DNA from 2 places in the Mesobacillus sp. S13 genome. Region 1 is predicted to be linked to the other one. Evidence: riboswitches for the same ligand, from Rfam matches in the RefSeq annotation. Region 1 holds a riboswitch; the other holds the start of a gene.

Region 1 (4,504 bases):
GACAGCCGAGACTGTTAGCTCACAGGTGAAAAGAAACTGCATAGGGCGGTTGTGCTTCGTCCTCGATACTGCCACTGCAAGTCAGGTGGTACTCGATCAGCCAGGAGCGGAGAAACTGCCAGCGGTTCAAGGAAGGGCATTATATAAGGATTTAGGATTGATTGAAGTCCAAACACCATATATCTCGAATGATGCGATAAATAAAGTCATTCAACCACACATAAATATCAGACCTCGGAAGGAAAGGGTTGAAATGAATGAAGAAGGAAATCGAAAGGCAGCAAAGGGAGGAAGCCATACTCTTGTCATTGAAGAGACTAGATTATCTTAGCCGGTCACAGATCCAGAAGCTTCACAGGTTGAAAAGTGACAGGAACGCTCAAAGGGTATTGAAGAACATGGGCGATTTTCTAAACAGCTTCAAAGATGGCGAGAACATTTACTATCTCAATGAAGAAGGTCGAGAGCGGGTAGGAGCAACCAAAGTGATGAAGAAAACCACGCAAGCCAGGCACTATATCATGAGGAATACACTTTTCATCGGCTACGGCTGCCCTTCCACATGGAAGAATGAAGTGAAGCTGGAAGTGAAGGGGAAAGTAACAGTCGTGGCCGATGCTATTTTTAAAAATAACAATCAATTTTATATTATTGAAGTTGATCACACTCAGAAGATGGTGAAGAACAAAGGGAAAATTGAGCGATATAAGAAGCTTATGGAATTGAATGTGTTCGAGAAGCAGCCGAAATTCATCTGGATCACGACAACAGAGCTAAGAAGGAAACAACTGCAGACAGCATCTGAAGGTTTAGATGTTCGAGTATATACAGTGAAAGACTTTATTTGAGGGGGAGACAGCATGTTCAGACAAAAGCAAGAAGTGATCAGCTTTAAGGATTTCATGAACAAAGGGAAGGACATCATCAGTGTGGAAGAAATGGAAGTGATGAAGAAAGGGAGTACAGCAGGCTTAGCTTTTGGATTATCCATGCTGCCACTTGCATTCTCTCCAATCACAAAAGCCACTCCAGCTTCAGCGCATGAAGTTATTACTGTAACGACTCAGCAGGCAGATATGTCAGCAAAAATCATGACTGCCTTTGACCCATTGATTGAATTGGTGCAAGTGCTGGCCTATCCTGTGGCAATGGTTGTGGCTCTTGGGGGTGTCATCATGGTGATGATTCGAAATCCTGAGAAGGGATATTCCATGATGATGTCGGCAGGTTTAGGAATTATCCTGATCAACATTGTTCCAATGGTTCTGGATATTCTAATCGAAGTCATGAAAAGCGCGGTGTAAATCATGATTGTACGAATAACTTCTAAATTCGGAGAAGTCAGCCAGGTTCATCCGACTCCACACACAGGGATAGACATTGGATTTCCAGAAGGGAGCCAGTTGCACTCCATAGGGGAAGCAGTCGTGGAGCGGGTAGTCGATTATGGAAGCCAGAACATCGGAAAAGGTGTCATCCTTCGATTAGCTGATGGCAGAGAAGCCATATATGGGCATATGAGCGATATAAAAGTTAAGTCAGGGCAAACACTCCATGAGGGGGATATAATCGGTCTAAGCGGAAACACAGGTCATTCTACAGGACCGCACTTACACTTTGGAATGAAAGATAACGGACAGTTTGTAGATCCGACTAGCACATGGGAAAAATTCATAGCGAATGGGAAGGTTGGGGATGGAATTGGAGACATACCAGAGGTCAATGGTTGGAAGTGGATCGGTGAAAAGGTACTTGGTGACGGCTTGCAGCATTGGATTGCGGATTACATTGTGGCATTACCTCTCCTGGTGGGGATTAGCATTGGTGTATGGGGTCTACTTAATATGGTTCATTCTCGGCTTGCAACATGGGGCGTGATGGGGGTGTTTATACTTGGAGGGTTGGCGGTGATATAAAAAAGAGCCGGGAAAATCTCGGCTCCTTTTGCTGCTCGCAATGATATATGGCGTATAAGTAAATTATACAAGATGTCCGAATATTTCGCAACAAGGAAATAAGAGCCAGGAATATCCCCGACTCCATTTATATCAAGAAGAATGCTGGCTAAGCACCATTAATTATATACCCAGATTGCAACATGACGAAAACTGCGATACCATAGGATTATCAACTAAATATAAAACGACTTTGTCCGTTGGGATAGAGTCGCCTTCGGGGTCGGGTGAAATTCCCAACCGGCGGTGATGAAGCGATGCTTCTTAGTCCGTGACCCGGTTAACATTTGTTAAACGGTGGATCTGGTGAAACTCCAGGGCCGACAGTTAAAGTCTGGATGGGAGAAGGAAAAAAACGAGGATTAAGAGAATGGGACCAGTATGCCCTTTTTTAACCCTCTATTTTGGCATAACTTTTTTTAGGACCCCGAAGCAATTTTGTTTCGGGGTCCTTTTATTTTCGTGAATTATTTTTAAAAAGGAAGGAGGAAGCTAGATGAACGGTCAGGATTATATGGCATTAGCCATCAATCTTGCGAGGGCGACAGTGGGCCAAACATCCCCCAACCCGCGAGTTGGCGCTGTTCTTGTAAAAGACGGCCAGATCATTGGGATGGGTGCCCATTTGAAGGCGGGCGAGCCGCACGCTGAGGTTCATGCGGTAAAAATGGCAGGGGAAAAAGCTGAAGGAGCCACATTGTATGTGACTCTTGAGCCATGCAGTCATTTCGGGAAGACGCCGCCATGCTCGAATCTGGTCATTGAGTCGGGCATCAAGAAAGTGTTTGTTGCTTGTGTTGACCCGAATCCGCTTGTTGGCGGAGCGGGAATCAGGAAGATGCGGGACGCTGGCATTGAGGTTGAAGTTGGCCTAATGGAGGAAGAAGCAAAGACGTTGAATAAAGTGTTTTTTCATTACATAAGCACTGGCTTACCCTATGTTACGTTAAAATCCGCCACCAGCCTGGACGGTAAAATCGCTACGGTGACCGGCGAGAGTAAATGGATCACCGGGGAAGAAGCAAGAGAGGATGTCCATCATTTCCGCCATGAACATGATGCCATTCTTGTGGGTGTCAACACTGTCATTAAAGATAATCCCAGCCTTACTACAAGACTTGATTCCGGCGGGAAAAACCCAATCCGCGTGATTTTGGATACAACTCTCAGAACACCTTTGGATTCGAGAATTGTCAATGACCATGCTGCTGATACCATCATTGTGACTGGGACAGACGCCGATCCTGAAAGAGTAAGGCAATTTTCAGAACGGGGCATTGAAATCATCAAGTTGGAAACGGAGAAAATAGGAATAGTGGACATGCTGAAGAAACTGGGAGACAGGAGCATCACTTCTGTCTATGTAGAAGGCGGGGCCGAGGTTCATGGCAGCTTCTTAAAAGATAAGGCCTTCCAGCAAGTAATCACCTATATCGCTCCAAAGCTGCTCGGCGGGAAAACAGCCCCAACTGCATACGGAGGCAAAGGTATTGCCCGGCTTGAGGATACAGTTCCTTTGAGAATCATAGATGTAAAACAAATTGGCCAGGATATACGGATCATAGCTGAGCCGGAGTAGAAGGAGGATTATATGTTTACGGGGATTATAGAAGAAATCGGGACCGTAGCCAATATTCAGCATAGCGGCGAGTCTTTTGTCCTGACGATTGACGCGAAAAAAGTGCTGACCGATGTTCACCTCGGAGACAGCATTGCTGTAAACGGGGTATGCTTGACCGTTACCTCATTCAACGAAAACAGGTTTACCGTCGATGTTATGCCGGAAACGGTCAAAGCTTCCAGTTTGAAAAGTGTTAAAAGAGGTTCAAAGGTCAACCTGGAAAGAGCGATGGCAGCGGGCGGCCGGTTCGGCGGGCACTTTGTCGCCGGCCATGTGGATGGAGTTGGCACCATCAAAGGGAAAAAGCAAATAGAGAACGCGGTTTACTATGAAATTCAAGTGGACCCTGAATTGCTGAAATATGTCATCATGAAAGGCTCTGTTGCTGTAGATGGGACGAGTCTAACTGTTTTCGGAGTATCAGAAGACAGTTTGACTCTATCGCTTATACCGCTCACTTTAAAAGATACAGTACTAGGATTCAAGGATACAGGAGATATCGTCAACATCGAATGTGACATGATTGGCAAGTATGTGGGGCACTTTTTGAGCAACCAGTTTCCGTCAGCACCAAAACGAGGCAACAATATTACAGCCCAGTTCTTAGAGGATAACGGGTTTATGTGAGGGTGATGTAAATGTTTGATCCAATTGAAGAGGCTATATATGAACTCATGCAGGGGAATGTAGTCATTGTTTGTGACGATGAAGACCGTGAGAATGAAGGAGATTTCATCGCTCTGGCAGAAAAGGCGACACCTGATGTCATCAATTTCATGGCGACGCATGGCAGGGGATTGATTTGCGTACCGATTGAACAGGAATTAGCACAGAAGCTGGACTTAATGCCGATGGTTTCCCGGAATACGGACCCTCATGGCACAGCTTTTACCGTGAGCATTGACCATAAGTATTCAACCACCGGAAT
Region 2 (4,504 bases), 740 kb from region 1:
ATCCATAGGAGTTTCCTGTCACTTTTTCACCGACCATGATTCCTCGTTCTTTTGCAATGTGGATGGCATTCACTTCGTTGACTTTCATATCAATGCGGTTTTCAAAAAATCCTGCAAGCAGGGCCTTTGTTAAAAAAGAGGTTTCAAGTTCCGCTGCCGTTCCTGAATACGTGGCTGTAAGCTCGCTGATTCCTTTGTTATGGCATTCAGAAACAATCTTCCCCATTTCTTTGGCTAGCTGGTGATAAGGTTGGATTTTTTCGTATATTTCTTTAGACATGGCCGGAAGATTGATCGAGTTGGCAACAGGGTTATTTTCAAAAAATGTTCTGATTTCGCTTGCGACCTGGGTGGCCACATTCAGCTGTGCTTCTTTTGTTGAGGCTCCTAGGTGTGGGGTGGCAATAACAGAATCAAACTTAAGTAAAGGGTGATTCTCTGGGGGTTCAACTTCAAATACATCCAGTGCAGCACCGGCAACATGACCGTTTTCAATGTAATGGGCGAGTGCCATCTCGTCAATTATTCCTCCTCTTGCACAATTCAGGAGATAGACACCTTTCTTTGTTTGGCTCAAAGTCCTTTCGTTAAGAAGTCCTTTCGTTTCCTTCGTCAAAGGTGTGTGAACCGAAATGATATCTGTTTCGGCTAGAACTTCCTCGAAAGACGATAATTGAACGCCCAAAACTGCTGCACGCTCCTTTGTCAGGAAGGGGTCAAATACCTTTACCGACATTCCGAAAGCCTTGGCTCTTTTTGCAAGCTCGGAACCAATCCTCCCTAAACCGATAATTCCTAATATTTTTCCGTAAAGTTCATTCCCAATAAACTTATTTCTCTTCCATTCGCCATTTTTAACAGTAGAGTGTGCCTGCGGAATGTTTCTCATTAATGCTGACATCATCGCAAAAGTATGTTCTGCGGTAGAAATGGTGTTCCCATCCGGAGCATTGACGACGACAATTCCTCTTTTTGTCGCCTCGGCGATATCGATATTATCCACCCCCACACCTGCACGGCCGACGATTTTTAGTGAGGGCATCAGATCAAGCAGTTCCTGGGTTACTTTTGTTGCGCTTCTGACAAGAAGGGCGTCAACCTTTTGTAAATCAATAATTCCTGAATCTACACCTCCGATATGTACATGGATCCCATCCTGTTCTAATAAGGGCCGTAAGCCTTCTTCCTTAATTGAATCTGCCGCTAGAACGTGAAACATCCTTTTACCCACTCCTTTTAGTGAAACAAAGTGTTAATTTTCTGATTATTTTACAAAACGAATATTCTTTTGTCAAACTGCGAGATTGTTCATAAATACAATGCAAGCGCTCTCAAAGATAACTGATTTATATTAAATATATTCTGTTATTCCGAATTTAGCAGAAGTTAATTATAAATAGTGTGGGCAATCAAGGGCAGGTGGGCTTCTTTACCTAACGGTCAAAAAATCTTCACAAGCATACACCTTCACAAATGATTTTTTTTTCAGTATAATAAACCTGTTAAATAAATATGGTCTATCTTCGGGGCAGGGTGAAATTCCCGATCGGCGGTAATGAGATCCATTCTCTAAGCCCGCGAGCCTGTATGGGCAGGATTTGGTGCGATTCCAAAGCCGACAGTATAGTCTGGATGGGAGAAGATGGAGGTTCTGCAGACGATCAAAAAATGCAGGTTTTGATCGTTTATTAAGCATGCCTTTCACAAGTCTCCCTCAAGTACTGAAAACTTGGGGGTTTTATTTGTTATGGGTATGTGATTGCCGAATCTTTCTTCTTTATGTGAGATGGATCTCTATAAGGAGAGAGGAAAAATGAAAAAATTTAGTGTCAAAGCAATGGTTTCGATTGGAATGCTTAGCAGTATCTCTTATGTATTGATGCTGTTGAATTTTCCGCTGCCGCCATTTCCAAAATTCTTAATGGTCGACTTCAGCGATCTTCCTGCATTGATAGCTGCGTTGATTTTTGGTCCGGTAGCTGGTATTTTAGTAGAATTCTTGAAGAATACGCTTGATTATTTTATGACGGGCAGTGATACGGGTGTTCCCGTAGGCCATGTTGCCAACTTTGTAGCAGGGGTTTTATTCATCCTGCCAACCTACTATATTTATCAGCGTATGAAATCAAATAAAGGAATGACGTTTGCTCTCGTGGCTGGGACAACAAGTATGGCCATACTGATGAGTGTGCTTAACTACTACGTGTTCCTTCCTGCCTACACATTGTTCTTGAATATGCCAGCTATGTCTGGCCCAGAAACCAAGGCGATGATCGTTGCAGGGATTTTACCATTTAACTTCGTAAAAGGCATATTGATGTCTGTCATTTTCATGCTGATGTTCACAAGAATGAAAACATGGATCGAAAGACAGCAAACTTTTAAAAACGCATAAACTTAACTTATATAGATTGATAAAAAAGCAACGGCCTGCACCGTTGCTTTTTTGATTTATAATAGGACTGATTAAAGATTGCTTTAGCACTTGTAATTACCCAATTGCAGTCTTTGGGAAAGCAATAAGGAGTATAAAAAACAAAAAATTCCCGCTTGTAAGCGGGAATTATGTATTTACTTATTCAAACTTAGTAGCATCTCCGTTGAAAGGCTCATCAGCAACTTTGATTGAGTCTGTTGGGCAGCCTTCGAATGCATCCATCATATCGTCAATCAATACATCAGGAATCTCAACGATCCCTTCGTTTTCATCAAGTGTTACGAATGCAATGCCTTCATCGTCGTAGTCGTAGATATCTGGAGCAGCTGCACCGCAAGCTCCGCATGCAATACAAGTTTCTTTGTCAACAATTGTGTACTTAGCCATGATATAATTCCTCCCAAGTGTTTAACAATAATATGCTGTTTCCACCGAATTAGTGAAAACGTATTCCTCATACCTATTGTAAAACTGTATCGCCAACATTTCAATAAAAAAAGTATTGAGAATGCTTATCACACAAGGCGTTGAGTGATTTTTTCGTTGAAAATAAAACATTTTACAAGATATTTTCATGTTAAAATAATGGTATATTATTTTTCTGCTATAGTGGGCAACGAATATTATGTTGCCCTTTGCTTAATTTTTCATTCAAGGGTGATTTTATGGGGATAACTTATTTGGAAACAGTTGTTTTGTCTATTTTGAATAAAATCAATGGCGAAAGAACTATATATTCATTATTTCACCTTCTTCAGGGCAAACGTTCCTCGCAGACGATTCAAGATGCTCATTTGTATAAAATCACCCCATATTTTCATACATATCCAACAGTTACCCGTACTGCACTTGAAAAAATGATTGATAGGCTGAAGCAAAGGGGACTTGTGGAGGAAATTGCAGAAAGAAAGGTCATTTTAACTGAAAAGGGAAAGCGTGAGCTGGAACAAAAATTAGGTGATTATAACCTTCCTGAACATTTGAATGGCTGGAAATACCACCAGGTAACGGATAGTTTTTGGGAAAGATTGACGCTGCTGATTCAGGTGAGTTCAAACCTGATTCATCATGAACGATCCTTTATCCCGGTAAGGAATAAGCGAGAAACCCATATTTGGGTTAAACAATACATTAGACAGCAAAATGAAGATCGTTACAAGCTTTCAGAAAGGCTATATGTAGAGCTCATATCTGCTCTTGATAATGAAAAAACGAGGCCGGAATTAGTTGTTTTAAGGCTGACAGGTTTCAAAAAAATTGGATTGACGACCATGCAGGCTTCTGAAGAGACTGGCCTGGAACCGGCACACTATCATTTCGAATTCTTAAATTGCCTGCATGCATTGTTTGATAAGGTGGTAGGAAACGAACATACCTATCCATTATTAAGTGGAATGATCAAGAAAGCGGAACGAAGCGTGCCTTTGACGATATCAACTGACAAGACATATAGATTGATGCAAAGGGGTTACACCCTGGAAGAGGTTGCAGCTGTCCGGAACCTTAAACAAAGCACGATAGAAGACCATGTTGTGGAAATAGCCCTCTCGATCAAGGAATTCAATATAGACGACTATGTGCTTAAAGAGAAAAGAGAAAGAATCCTTCAGGCAGCTTACCAGAATAGTGCGAAAAAATTAAAGCAAATCAAGGAACAAGTAGCGGATGCTTCCTATTTTGAAATCAGGCTTGTTCTGGCTAAATTTGGTGATAAAGAATGGAGTTAAAAAAATATTTAAAAAGGTATTTTGGCTTTGAAGAATTTCGTTCAGGGCAGGAAGAAACGATACAATCCGTTTTAGAAAATAAACATACCATTTCCATGCTGCCAACTGGAACGGGAAAGTCCCTGTGCTACCAGTTACCGGGTTATCTTTTGGACGGGCCTGTTTTGATTGTTTCTCCGCTGCTGTCACTCATGCAAGATCAGGTTGACCAAATGATGGCAATGGGTGAAAAGCGAGTGATTGCCTTGAATTCCTTTTTGTCACCGCAGCAGAAAGCTAAAGCATTGGAAGAACTCGAATGGTATCGGTTTATCTTCATTTCTCCAGAAATGCTGGGGAT

The links. A riboswitch is a leader RNA that binds a small molecule or an ion and turns the genes downstream of it on or off. The one in region 1 is predicted to bind FMN.
Region 2: linked by a shared signal. The riboswitch ahead of LGO15_RS16000 (ECF transporter S component) and the one ahead of ribD (bifunctional diaminohydroxyphosphoribosylaminopyrimidine deaminase/5-amino-6-(5-phosphoribosylamino)uracil reductase RibD) in region 1 are both predicted to bind FMN.

Annotation. Positions count from the first base shown of each region.
Region 1 covers NZ_CP084622.1:3,861,747-3,866,250, reverse strand. The annotation lists gene LGO15_RS19740 (FtsK/SpoIIIE domain-containing protein) at 1-331, shown strand, start outside; gene LGO15_RS19735 (replication-relaxation family protein) at 303-848, shown strand; gene LGO15_RS19730 (hypothetical protein) at 861-1,304, shown strand; gene LGO15_RS19725 (M23 family metallopeptidase) at 1,308-1,916, shown strand; FMN riboswitch at 2,165-2,309, shown strand; gene ribD (bifunctional diaminohydroxyphosphoribosylaminopyrimidine deaminase/5-amino-6-(5-phosphoribosylamino)uracil reductase RibD) at 2,452-3,534, shown strand; gene ribE (riboflavin synthase) at 3,547-4,203, shown strand; gene LGO15_RS19710 (bifunctional 3,4-dihydroxy-2-butanone-4-phosphate synthase/GTP cyclohydrolase II) at 4,215-4,504, shown strand, end outside.
Region 2 covers NZ_CP084622.1:3,117,871-3,122,374, reverse strand. The annotation lists gene serA (phosphoglycerate dehydrogenase) at 1-1,219, opposite strand, end outside; FMN riboswitch at 1,516-1,648, shown strand; gene LGO15_RS16000 (ECF transporter S component) at 1,814-2,395, shown strand; gene LGO15_RS15995 (ferredoxin) at 2,576-2,824, opposite strand; gene LGO15_RS15990 (YpbB family protein) at 3,118-4,164, shown strand; gene LGO15_RS15985 (RecQ family ATP-dependent DNA helicase) at 4,155-4,504, shown strand, end outside.